DNA from 3 places in the Peribacillus sp. S4 genome. Region 1 is predicted to be linked to each of the others. Evidence: riboswitches for the same ligand, from Rfam matches in the RefSeq annotation. Region 1 holds a riboswitch; each other region holds the start of a gene.

The links. Region 1 has a riboswitch for cobalamin ahead of ACJ9PY_RS10975 ((2Fe-2S) ferredoxin domain-containing protein). Riboswitches for the same ligand answer to the same signal wherever they lie in the genome.
Region 2: it holds a riboswitch for cobalamin, as region 1 does, so the genes downstream of both, ACJ9PY_RS26340 (ABC transporter substrate-binding protein) here and ACJ9PY_RS10975 ((2Fe-2S) ferredoxin domain-containing protein) in region 1, are expected to answer to the same signal.
Region 3: it holds a riboswitch for cobalamin, as region 1 does, so the genes downstream of both, metE (5-methyltetrahydropteroyltriglutamate--homocysteine S-methyltransferase) here and ACJ9PY_RS10975 ((2Fe-2S) ferredoxin domain-containing protein) in region 1, are expected to answer to the same signal.

Annotation. Positions count from the first base shown of each region.
Region 1 covers NZ_CP175708.1:2,300,525-2,304,974, forward strand. The annotation lists gene cbiQ (cobalt ECF transporter T component CbiQ) at 1-17, opposite strand, end outside; gene ACJ9PY_RS10960 (energy-coupling factor ABC transporter substrate-binding protein) at 4-315, opposite strand; gene ACJ9PY_RS10965 (energy-coupling factor ABC transporter permease) at 317-1,060, opposite strand; gene ACJ9PY_RS10970 (hypothetical protein) at 1,124-1,252, opposite strand; cobalamin riboswitch at 1,235-1,431, opposite strand; cobalamin riboswitch at 1,633-1,823, shown strand; gene ACJ9PY_RS10975 ((2Fe-2S) ferredoxin domain-containing protein) at 1,975-2,343, shown strand; gene cobJ (precorrin-3B C(17)-methyltransferase) at 2,358-3,995, shown strand; gene ACJ9PY_RS10985 (sirohydrochlorin chelatase) at 4,014-4,450, shown strand, end outside.
Region 2 covers NZ_CP175708.1:5,476,060-5,480,509, forward strand. The annotation lists gene ACJ9PY_RS26330 (heme ABC transporter ATP-binding protein) at 1-735, opposite strand, end outside; gene ACJ9PY_RS26335 (FecCD family ABC transporter permease) at 742-1,797, opposite strand; gene ACJ9PY_RS26340 (ABC transporter substrate-binding protein) at 1,760-2,731, opposite strand; cobalamin riboswitch at 2,903-3,078, opposite strand; gene ACJ9PY_RS26345 (polysaccharide deacetylase family protein) at 3,165-4,013, opposite strand; tRNA gene ACJ9PY_RS26350 (tRNA-Arg) at 4,243-4,316, shown strand.
Region 3 covers NZ_CP175708.1:812,681-817,130, reverse strand. The annotation lists gene ACJ9PY_RS03865 (aminopeptidase) at 1-465, opposite strand, end outside; gene bcp (thioredoxin-dependent thiol peroxidase) at 477-947, opposite strand; gene ACJ9PY_RS03855 (potassium channel family protein) at 1,010-1,429, opposite strand; cobalamin riboswitch at 1,666-1,857, shown strand; gene metE (5-methyltetrahydropteroyltriglutamate--homocysteine S-methyltransferase) at 2,000-4,309, shown strand; gene ACJ9PY_RS03845 (acyl-CoA thioesterase) at 4,302-4,450, shown strand, end outside.

The DNA of each region.
Region 1 (4,450 bases):
TTATCAATGAGTAACATGCTTCGATTTTTCGGCCAATTCTTGTTTGGTTTGCTTATTCCTTTGTCTCATCACACCAATGAAGTATCCAATGAAGCCGGCTCCGATTGCAGCTTGAAGCGCAAATAATAAGCTTTCGGTTTCTGCACCTGGCGGCTCCCAAATACTGTTGAACCATGGCTTGTACTCCGGATGGATCTTAGTGATGGCTTCCTCGGCTTCGCCGTCGGCACCGCCAAATTCCGTTCCTTGTTGGGTGATTAACGGTAAGGTTGCAAGAATGACAACCAGGAAAAGCAGCAGTAAACTTTTTTTCATTTTAACGGGCCTCCTTAGATAAAACTCGCAGCAATTTCAATTCGCCTAGATTGTATTTTTTCAAGAAATTCATTACGACGACTGTCAATAACCCCTCACTGATCGCCAAGGGAATTTGGGTCAGGGCAAAAATCCCTGCAAATTTACTGAAAGAGGCCATGAATCCCCCTACCTCGGAAGGGAAAGCAAGAGCAAGTTGAACAGAAGTTACCACATAGGTGCCCAAATCCCCAAAAGCAGCTGCCAAGAATACGGCAAGTGAAAAAGACCATCCCAATTTAGTTGCGCCCTTGAAGACAAAGTAAGCAATGAAGGGTCCGCAAACGGCCATGGAGAATGCATTGGCCCCTAATGTCGTCAATCCTCCGTGTGCCAGTAAAACAGCTTGAAATAACAGAACGATGGAGCCGACCACACTCATGGCCAATGGTCCGAATAGTATGGAACCTAAACCAACTCCGGTAGGGTGCGAAGAACTTCCCGTAACAGAAGGAATCTTTAGGGCCGATAATATAAATACAAATGCGCCCGATAGGCCAAGTATCATTTTTGCTTCTGGGTTTTCCCTTACTTTGGACCTAATGGACCGGTAACCCAAGATTAAAAATGGAAGCGTCACGGCCCACCAGAATATAGCCCATTCTATGGGTAAAAAGCCCTCCATGATATGCATGGCCAATGCCCGTTTCGGGACAAAAAGCAATAAAATGACAAAATAAATAATTTTCCAATTGGTTCTTTTCATTCTTTCTCCTTTCAACACTTTTAATTGTTCTGATCAATCTTGAGAAGAAAAGCGGCGCCCAAACTAAAAAGCACTTCTCTCAAAGGAAAGAAGTGCGTAATGAACAGGAATTTTGCAGCATGAACCAACCATGGGCCATTTTGCCTGATCCGCACGCCCATCCTCGTAGGCTGAAACAGTTTCACGCTTCATGGCAGGTCTCCTGGCTTCGGTTCATCATCCCATTACATCCTTCCCATCTCATTTGACAGTGGATTAAAGTTAACGTAATGGAACTTCCCTTTACAGTGGCGGGACCGCTCCGGATTTTCACCGGCTTCCCTTTTAAGCTGAATTCCGAGAAATTCAACACCATGAAACTTATGTAATTATTTAGAAAATTCTCGTATAGTGTACCATAAAGAAATAATTCCAGCTACACTATCTTTTTTTTGGGGCCGAAATTTGTTGCGAGGATAGGATTGTAACTGGTTTTACACGTTTAAACTTTTCTAAACAGTCGGAATAAACTATTGAATTTTGACAAAGTTGTTATATGATAGATTAAGTTAGTTTGAAATGTATAATAAAACCAAATATTTCATTTTAAAAGTGCCCTTGTGTGAATAAGCAAGGGATAATAGGGAAATCGGTGAAAATCCGATGCAGCCCCCGCTACTGTAAACGCTGATGAAATTGTCGATAGCCACTGGCATGATGCCGGGAAGGGACAAAGTAAAATGAAGCGTAAGCCAGGAAACCTGCTTTTAAAATTGCATGATACTTTTCGGAGGGAAAGGTAGAAGGACTATGACGATTTTGGGAGGATTTGGCATGCTCGCCTTTGGCTCCTCATTCATATAGTTTTTTTAAAACCTTGACTCTTATGTTAAGGTTTTTTATTTCGCCTTTTCCCTGAACCTAGGAGGAAGAAGATGACTACTTGGAACTTGACGGGTACAAATACGCATCTGTTGATTTGTAATGGGAGCAGCTGCATGAAAAAGGGCGGGGAAGAAGTAACCCAAGCGATTCGCGATGAAATTGCTTCAAAAGGACTGGATCTGAAAATCCATACAACGAGGACACGCTGTAACGGAAGATGTAAGGATGCCTGCGTTGTGATTGCCTATCCCCAAGGAAACTGGTATCGAGTGGAAACGCCTGATTTCGGTCGGCAGATCGTCAGTAATATCGATGATGGTGAGTTTGTTTCACAGATGATCTATCAGTACAATGACGGGGAAATGGCCCCTAATCCAGATTTTCCTGCTCATACGGGTATTTCAAAGAACAAAGCGTAAAAGGAGATGTCTTAATGAGTACAAACGGTAAATTATTCGTCGTGGGCTTTGGGCCCGGGAATTTTGAACACATTACCAAACGTGCCGTCGAAGCCCTTCAAGAAAGTGACTACATCATTGGTTATAAAACTTATGTTGAACTCATTCAGGGACTGCTAACAGATCAAACGATCATTAGTACGGGGATGACTGAAGAGGTATCACGTGCACAGGAAGCAGTGAAACAAGCGGAGCTGGGAAAGAAAGTGGCGGTGATTTCCAGTGGGGATGCCGGAGTTTACGGGATGGCAGGGTTGGTTTATGAAGTATTGATTGAAAAAGGCTGGAAAGAAGAAACTGGAGTGGGCATTGAAGTCATTCCTGGCATTTCTGCAATCAACTCATGTGCGTCTTTACTTGGGGCGCCCGTCATGCACGATTCGTGTACGATCAGCCTCAGTGATCATTTAACTCCTTGGGAACTGATCGCTAAAAGGGTTGAAGCAGCTGCAATGGCAGACTTTGTCATTGCGCTTTATAATCCGCGCAGCGGCAGGCGGACCCGGCAAATTGTTGAAACACAGAAGATTCTCCTTCGCTACCGCTCGCCGGATACACCTGTCGGGTTGGTGAAAAGTGCTTATCGCGATAGGCAGGATATTGTCATAACCAATTTGCAGGATATGTTGAATCACGATATTGGAATGTTGACAACCGTCATTATCGGTAATTCATCCACCTTTTTATATGATGACAAAATCATCACACCAAGAGGCTATCAGAGAAAATATACGCTGAATTCGGAAAAGCAAACATTGAAGCCGCATCAGCGACTGCAAAAAGAAGCGGAACCGTGGGCATTAGATCAAGAAGCCTTAACCGATTCCGCTGGAGGAGTTGGATTACTTACAAAAGCACCAGAAAAGAAGCCAGCTTCCTATGAAATGGCAATGGAGGCCCTGTCAAGAGTCAAGGGTCAAGCCGTTAAGCAGTCCATTCAGCCGATTGTTCAGCAAAAAATGGAGTCGGTATTCGAACTTGCCGTTAGTCCAGGTGTGGCGAATAAACAATTCACTCCCAAACAAATGATGACACTTGCGGAAGTTGTCGGGGAAAAGGGAACGATGGAATATACGCCAAATCATAAAATCGTCTTAAAGATCCCGACAATGGATCCGGAAGTCATTACGGGGAAATTGCAATCAGCAAACTTTCTTTTGTCGCCGATTGGGGATGTACTGACATTAAAAGCCTGTGATTTCTGTGATGGTGAAAAAGCGGAATCCATTCCTTATGCGGACGAAATACACCGGGTGCTTGGCGGAATGAGCATGCCCAAGGAACTGAACATCGGTTTTAATGGGTGTGGGATGGCTTGTTATAGTGCTGTGATGGATGATATCGGGATTGTCTTCCGAAAAGGGAAGTTCGACTTATTTCTTGGAGCTAAACCGGTTGGAAGAACAGCCCATCCGGGTCAGCCGGTAGCGGAAGGCATTGAACCGGAACAGCTTGTAGAACTGATCACGGACATTGTCGGCGAGTATAAGCAAAATGCCCATCCAAATGAGCGGCTTTTTAAATACTTCAAACGTTCGAAAAAGATACAGAATTTTTCTTATCAGGACATCGCTCCCAAAATAAACATAGAGCCTGCGCCTTGTGAAGACTAATCAAGAGGGGGAAAGTAAATGAAAGCAGTTTTGTTCGTAGGACACGGAAGCCGGTTGGCTTCGGGAAATGAAGAAGTCCGTCATTTTATTGAAAATATGATTCCGGCAATGGACGGGCGTTTCATAGTGGAAACGTGCTTCTTGGAATTTGCGGCACCGAATATATCCAAAGGAATCGATAATTGTGTAAAACGAGGGGCTACTGAAGTTATCGTCATACCGATCATTTTGTTGCATGCAGGACATTCGAAATTACATATCCCAGCTGAAATAGAGGATGGGAAAACCAAGTATCCAGAAGTGAAATTCACATACGGCCAAACGATCGGGGTCCACCATGATGTATTGACGATCCTGACAGACCGTCTTGAGGAAGCGGGATTCGATACGACCTCTGAACATTCTGAGACAGCGATATTGCTAATTGGCCGAGGTGGCAGTGATGCTGATGCCAA
Region 2 (4,450 bases), 2.4 Mb from region 1:
ATGCGGATGTTTTTCGATCGTCGTATGATATACACCCTGAATCCGTTCCTGTTGAAGCACTTCATTCGGGACATCAACGACCTGAATCTGCCCTTTCTCAAGCAGCATAAGCCGATCACAATATAATCCAGCCAAATTCAAATCATGAAAAATTGAAATAACGGTCAACTTCTGCTCTTTTGCCATTTTCCTCATTAGATCAAGAAGATCTTTTTGATAGGAAAGATCCAAATGGTTCGTAGGCTCATCCAAAAAAAGGATTTCCGGCTCTTGGGCAAGGGCCTGTGCCAGCAGGACCCTCTGCCTTTCCCCTCCTGATAATCGATCAAAATGAAGATCCTGAAAATCAGCTACTCCCGTTTGTTCCATCACCCGCTGGACAATCGATTCATCTTCTGCGGACCAACTATGGAACCAACCTGATTGATGGGCATATCGCCCAAGCGAGACCGTCTCTTTTACTGTATAGGAGAAAGCTAATGAGGAATGTTGAGGGAGCACGGCAATGACCTGTGCAAGTTGTTTTGACGAATAATCCTTCAAATCCCTGCCGCTTATCCGTACGCTTCCGCCTTTATAATCAAGCACCCCGCTAAGCATACTTAAAAGCGTCGTTTTCCCGCTGCCATTAGGACCAAGAACCCCGAATAATTCCCCCTTATGTACATCAAAAGAGACAGAGTCCAAAACAGCTTTGTTGTGATATCCACCTGTTAACCCTTTTACTTCAAGCATCCGTTTTTACCCTTCTCTCCGTCTCTTTAATAAAATCAGCGCAAATGCAGGTGCCCCGATAAGTGAGGTGATCACCCCGATCGGCAGTTCCGATGGGGCAATGATCGTTCGTGCTACAAAATCGGCCAATATCAAGAATCCGCCTCCTATCAACAATGACAACGGAAGCAAATGTTTATGGTCAGGTCCCCAAATCTTTCGGACAAAATGAGGAATGACCAATCCTACAAAACCAATCGCCCCTGAAACGGCAACGGCTGCCCCTGTCAATGTCGAACCGGCTATCAAGATCCACATTTTCCGCCGCTTGACGTTCACACCTAAGTGTTTTGCCCGGTCTTCCCCGAAAGTCATCGCATTCAATTCTTTTGTATTCATGATCAAGGTCAACGAGCCAATGATAAAAAACGGCAAAATGATTACGATATAATTCCAGCCGCGCATTGAGACGCTTCCCATCAGCCAGCCGATGATTTGTCTTAATTCATCACCCGTCAGCGCAATCATCAATGAAATGAAGGCACTTAAAAACGAGCTGAAAATGATTCCCGTTAAAATGATCGTTTCCACTTTCATCGACCGATCCATTCTTTTTGCAAAAGTCAGTACGCAGAGCATCGTGAGCACTGAACATAAGATGCTCAATGCCGGAAGAGTATATAAACCGATGAATGGCAGTGATATATTCAAAAATATCGTCAATACGGCGCCGACCGATGCTCCTGATGAAATACCTAATGTGTAAGGATCAGCGAGCGGATTCCGGAGCAGACCTTGAAAAGCCGCACCCGCGATCGCAAGTGATGCCCCAACCAAACCAGCGAGCAGCACCCGCGGCAAGCGGATGTTCATCACGATATTCGTAAGCATCACATCCGGATCGGCAGAAATCGGCAAGTGGAAAATCTCCTTGCCGATTATTTGTATAAGTACGGGAATCGGAACTGGCACCGAACCAAAGGAAATGCCTATCGTCATTGCGAATAACAAAATCAACAACGCAATCAAATAAGCAAACGCCCATTTAGTTGTCAAATTGGTTCGGATAGACTGCTTTGGCAAGTTCCTCTACTCCTTCTATTAAGCGTGGACCGGAACGGGTCACCAAGTCAGAATGGACATCAAAGACTTGGCCATTCTTAACAGCATTTACGTCTTGCCATCCTTTTCGGGCCTTCACTTCACTTACTGCATCTTTCGTATAATAACCATACGTTGTAATGATGACATCAGGATTTGCAGCAATCATCGACTCTTCATCAATTTTTGCCCAACCGTCCAATTCAGCAGCCGCATTATCCGCTGAAATAATCTGAAGCATCTCATTCATGAACGTATTTTTTCCAGGTGTGTATATTTCCGGTGAAGGCGAAACTTCCACTAAAACGGTCTTCCTATCCTCTTTCTTTACGGATTTGGCTTTTTCCTGGATATCCTTGAGCTTCGTTTTCATATCCTTAACGATTTCGTTTGCCTTATCATGTTCTCCCGTTGCCTTTCCAATCATTTCAATAGATTCATAGACTTGGTCAAAGCTTTGTGCATCATTGACTACGAGCACATCTATTCCAGCATCCTTAAGCTGCTGTAAACCCTCATTTGAATTATGGGCACTTGATGCATGCGCAAGAACAAGGTCAGGCTTCATGGAGACAATCAGCTCCGTGTTCATTTCCATTCCGCCAACTTTTTCAATTTCTTTCGTCTCTTCCGGGTAATTATCATTGTCGGAAACACCAACGACCTTTTTACCCAAACCAAGTGCAAAGACCACTTCCGTATTACTTGGTATCAACGAAACGATTTTCTTCGGTTCTTTTTCTATCGTTACCTTTTCCCCACTTGCATCTTTAATCGTAATCGGGAAAGCCTCGTGTTGAGCATGATTCGTTTGCTCTTTTTCTTTTCCTTCATCAGCAGCACCACCGCAGCCTACCATCATGCCTGCAGTAAGCAACATTAACAGTATCAGACCAAAAATCTTCTTCATTTTCATTCCCCACAATCTTTTTATTTAATTTCTTCATACCTAACAGAGAAAACCAATACTGGAAGATACCCCCAAAATAAAAAGCATCTCCCGTTAAACGGAAGATGCTTGCATGGCAACAATATCAATACGGACTCTTTCTTAGGGTCTGCCACACACCTTCCCATCCGCGTAGGTTACAGGTGTACGAATTCTGGCAGGTCTCCTGGCTCATGGTCATCGTCAACGGCACCTTCCCATATCTCATACAGTGGTACACAGCCGTCAGCTCCCATATACAGTGGCGGGACCGCGTTGGCATTTCACCAACTTCCCTATTAAGTCATTAAGACACCAAATCGTTCATATGTATATAATTTTCACTGCCTTCATTATACACCATGTAAGAATCGATTATTATATGATTTTTCTGAACAAGTGCGAAATGACCCTTCCACCTTCAATGCTTTGCAGCATTTTCAATCAGCGACGCAAACCCATTGATCGATAACCCTGGTGAAATCCGAACTCGATGCAGAGCATGCATCCCTTGGTCGCTTGAAGCTCCCCCAGGGTCGGTAGTGACTGCCATCTTGTATCCAGCTTCTTCTGACAGCCTGAGACTCTCTTCGTTATACCGGCCAACCGGATAGGAAAGAACTGTCGTGTCCTGGTCGAGGATATGGTCGAACAGCACCTTCGACTGAACCATTTCCGCTTCTTGCTGCTCTGCCGTCATGCGGTTCAGCTCCAAATGGCTGATGGTATGGCTTTCAATTGAAATCCCATCCCTGCTCATCTCCAACATTTGATTTTCAGTCAGGTGATGGCCATTATCAATGGACTTCCCGATCATGAAGACAGTTGATTTCATATCATGTTCTTTTAATATCGGGAAGGCCTCCGTGTAGTTATCTGTATAGCCATCATCAAAAGTAATCCAGACGCACTTCTCACTTGGCATCCGATTCTCGGTTAAAACGAGGAATGCTTCTTCAGGGGATAATGTATAGTAACCATTCTCCCGAAGCCAAGCCATCTGTGATCGGAATTCCTCCCTTGGAACCCGAAGGCCATTCCCTTGGGAAATGCTGTGATACATCAATATCGGGAGCTGGACCGGGGACTCGGCCTTTAACCAGTCTCCCGTATCGATTTGCCCCTCCGAATCCTGCCCGGTCCCATTCTCAGCCGCTTCGGCCACTTCAATGTCATCTTCCGCAATCGGTGCAGCCGTCTTTGTGCCTATCCCCTCTAAAATCCCTTGTGAGCATCCAGGTAAAATCAAAACCCCCAGCAATGCCGCCATCCTTAACACTCTATATTTTTTCACTATCATTCTCCTGATTTTTTTATAGTATAATAGTACCAGAAAACCAGCGGGCAATAAAGTATTCCATTTAATGAAAAAAGAGGAAAAACGAAAGCTTAGCGACACGCTAAACATTCATGAGGATTTTTTTTCATAAGTATGTGCTATTAGCTTGAAAAGTTTGCCTATAAGAAATATAATAAATAAGTCGTCGACTTTAATATATGTCCCAGTAGCTCAGCAGGATAGAGCGACAGCCTCCTAAGCTGTAGGTCGTAGGTTCGATTCCTATCTGGGACGCTAAAGTTTATAAGCCCTGTTATAATGCGGTTTCTCCGTGTTGTAGCAGGGTTTTTTTCTGTTGGTATGACCGTAAAAGCCGGAAATTGTATGTAGGATAAAAGCATTTCTGTACGTAGGAAACAGTGATATTC
Region 3 (4,450 bases), 1.5 Mb from region 1:
AAAGTCTTCGTACCTATTGAAGGTCATGCCGGCTTTTTGCGCTGCTGCCTTGGTGGGATAATTAAGTAAGACCCAACGTCGGTTGTTTACATAAAAAAGTGTAGGGGAATTCATGGCCTCCCCTTGAAGACGGTGCCTCTCGATGGGAACATCAGTCATTTCCGCATTGTTTTCTTCCCCAGTGATGATGATGACCGCATCGATATCCGTATATTTCTTCAAGGCCCATTGCGAAGCTGTGTCAAGCTGCTCCTTCACATTCCCTAGTAACAGGTGGCGGCTTATCTCATCGTCCTCGAGTTCCACATATGGATAAGCACCCACTCTGTATATTTCATCAATCAACTCTTTCAATAATGGTTTCGTGTTGATATGCCCCCGTATGAGGATTCTCTCTTTAGGCTGTAATTGTATCGAATGATGAACCAGCCTGGCTGCAAGCTTCGTTATCCTCTCATCCTTCATCTGCCTATCCCTTATTTTTCGAGTTCGCGAAGAGTTTCAAGCGCTTCTTCGACGTGGCCTTTAACCTTTACTTTTCGCCATTCTTTGACTACATTTCCAGCCTTATCAATCAGGAAAGTTGAACGTTCAATGCCCATATACTCCTTGCCGAAGTTCTTTTTCAATTGCCAAACATCAAATGATTCAGCCACTTCATGATTTTCGTCAGCCAGCAGCAGAAAAGGCAATCCATGTTTTTCGATGAATTTTTCATGACGTGCCGCTGGATCTGGGCTGATACCAAGGATGACCGCGTTCAATTCCTCGAATTGCTCATTATGGTCCCGGAAATCACAGGCCTCCGTCGTGCAACCTGGCGTCATGTCTTTTGGGTAAAAATATAAAACAATGTTTTTCCCCTTAAAATCCGATAGGGAAACCATTTCACCATTGTTTGCAGGGAGTTTGAAATCAGGTGCTTTTTCGCCAATTTTAACAGTCATATTGAACCCTCCATTTCTTTCATTATGGTAAGAGTACCCAATAATCGAAAGAAACACAACTTTCATTTATCCTTCCTATCTTTCTGCTCCAGATCGATCACCGTACGAATCACGAACGCTGCCGGCAGTGTATACCCAATGAAGGCCTGAATGGTAGCTATCATCCTTCCCATGCCAATTGGGGCTATATCTCCATACCCTACAGAAAACATCGTCATCGCACTAAAATAAAAAGAAGTCTTCAATTGCTCATAGAAAGTCCCATCCAACCGATTGCCCATATCAAGAATCACCGAATGATTCTGAAGCTCGTATAATAAATAAATCAGTGCAAATCCAACTAATATCGTCGCATATAAATTGCCAAGCCACAGCATATCCTCAAGAGAAAATTTCTTTCCTCCCGACTCAACAAGAAATAACGTACGAATGCTCATCACCATGCAAAAAATGATCCCTGCAATCAAGATGTAGAAAGTCATCCCCCACGCCCCATTTCAAAACGCCACTTCCTCTATACATACTCCCTGTCCAAACAATATATTCTTTTTAGGAATCAGCCTTATCACCGACAAACGCATTAAACGGAAACTTTCCCTAATCCTTTTTCCATGTTGACCCTTTTGGTCGGATATGTTAAGATTGTCTAAATTTTTATAATAGTTTTTATTTTATAAATATTTGACCTGCAAACAGTTAACAAGGCAGGTTTTGCAAAATTTCATATGTGGAAATAGGTTCCTAATTTCATTAGGATTAAAAGGGAAGTCCGGTGTAATTCCGGCACGGTCCCGCCACTGTAATGGGAATGTTAGCGTCAATCAATATGCCACTGATCAACGGATTGGGAAGGCCAGCCGCTAATGATATTCCCTAAGTCAGGAGACCTGCCTATTTCGACAACACTGTTTTAACCTACGGGAAATAGGGAGGTGTTAGGGACCTTATAATTGTAAGGGGCATTTTGCATGCCTCTTTATTTTAAGCATTTCTAACTTTCTTTTTTGACGGTTAGGAATGCTTTTTTTGTTCGATTAATTGAATGTAGGAGGATGGGAATTTTGAAGAGCAGCAGTTTGGGTTACCCTCGAATCGGGGAAAATCGTGAATGGAAACGTACATTGGAAGCATACTGGTCAGGTAAAATCGATGAAGCGGAATTTACGGCACAACTAAAGGCAATCCGTATAGGCAACTTACAAAAACAGCAGCAACGGGGCATTGATATCATCCCTGTCAACGACTTCACTTTCTATGATCAAATGCTCGATATGTCCGTCATGTTCGGTCTTGTTCCTGAACGTTATTCAGCTTATGAAGGCGGAAGTGTCCCCCTTTCCGTTTATTATTCAATGGCCCGGGGAAACAATGATGAAGTCGCTTCAGAAATGACGAAATGGTTCAATACAAACTATCACTATATTGTCCCTGAATTAAAACTGGCACAGCTTACTTTAACAGAAAATAAACCACTTACAGCATATCGGGAAGCCAAGGAAAAGCTAGGGATCGAAACGAAGCCCGTTTTGATCGGACCTTATACTTTCCTCTCCCTTTCAAAAGGCTTCAATAAACAGGAAATCCCTGGCATCATCCTGAGACTGCTTCCCCTATACACGCAAATCCTGCGGGAGTTGGAGCAAGAAGGCGTGAAGTGGGTTCAAATGGACGAACCTTCCCTTGTTTCATCCATTTCCAAAGATGATATGCAAACCGTTACTTACCTCTATGATAAACTGAATGAAGCAGCACCAAACCTTAACATCATGCTACAAACATACTTTGATGCCGTGGAACACTATCAAGAAGTCATCGAATTAAAAGTCCAAGGAATCGGTCTTGATTTTGTACATGATAAAGGGAGGAATTTAAGTAATCTTGAGGCGTTCGGCTTCCCAAAGGACAAAGTGCTTGCAGCGGGTGTGATTGACGGAAAAAACATTTGGCTATCCGATTTATCCAAAAAAATCGAATTGATCGAGACACTTAAGAAACAGGTAGCCGAGGACCAAATCTGGCTACAGCCCTCTTGCTCCCTGCTTCATGTCCCGGTGACCGTTCGTAATGAAACCGCCCTTTCAAAAGAAGTGAAAGAGGCCCTTGCTTTCGCTGATGAGAAACTTGAGGAAATCACACTTTTGGTCAAAGGGAATAATCAAGGCATTGAAGCAATCGCCGAAAAAGTCGATGTCAATAAATTTACGATTCAAACGTTAGCCAATTCAAATGTCCGAAATCACCGGTCTGTACAATCCAATGTCGAAAAGGTTAAAAACAGGACCGCCGGCCGTCAGCTTCCATTTAAAGACCGTTACCAAAAACAACAGGAATTTTTCAAATTGCCTTTTCTCCCTTCGACTACGATCGGCAGCTTTCCGCAGACATTTGAAGTTAAACAAGCACGCGGGAAATTCAATAGAGGAGAATGGACAGCCAAGCAATATGAAACATTCGTTAACGAAGAAATCGGCAGGTGGATCGAAATCCAAGAAGAAATCGGTTTGGATGTTCTCGTTCATGGGGAATTCGAACGGACGGATATGGTTGAATACTTCGGTCATAAATTAGGCGGATTCGTCTTTTTAGAAAAGGGTTGGGTACAATCCTATGGATCCCGCTGCGTGAAACCGCCAGTCATCTACGGCGACATCCATTTCATCGAACCGATGACAGTCAGGGAAAGTGTATACGCACAATCACTGACGAAGAAGACGGTGAAGGGAATGCTGACAGGTCCTGTTACGATTTTGAACTGGTCCTTTGTCCGTGATGATATTTCCAGGGAGGATGTTTGCTTTCAGCTGGCGCTCGCTTTAGAAAAAGAAGTCATTGCCTTGGAATCTGCTGGAATTAAAATGATTCAGGTTGATGAGCCTGCACTTAGAGAAGGTCTGCCATTGAAAAAAAGCGATCGCGACGAGTATTTGAACTGGGCAGTGAATTCATTCTTGATATCCACATCTAGCGTGGAGGATACAACCCAAATTCACACGCATATGTGCTATTGCGACTTCAACAGTTTCATGGATGTCATCTCCTCCCTCGATGCCGATGTAATTTCCATCGAAACATCCCGCAGTCATGGGGAGCTCGCTTCCGCATTCGAGGAAAAAACATATGAAAAAGGCATTGGCCTGGGGGTGTATGATATTCACAGCCCGCGTGTGCCGGCAGTGGAAGAAATGGTCGATATGATTGAACGGGGCATCAAGGTATTGGATAAAGACCAGTTTTGGATCAATCCCGACTGCGGCCTGAAAACAAGGGGTATCCCGGAAACCGTCGCTTCCCTGAAAAACATGGTCGAAGCAGCAAAAGTCGTCCGTAAAAACCTTTTAGTAAACCAGCAGGCAAATGATTGAAAAGAACGCTGCCCATCCAACACAGCAGTCACGGACTTTTTTAACCGACCTTGTTTTTCCACCGGATACAAATCATCATAATACCATCTTTGGCGGAAAAGTAATGGCCTATGTTGATAAAATAGCTTGCATTTCCGCTAT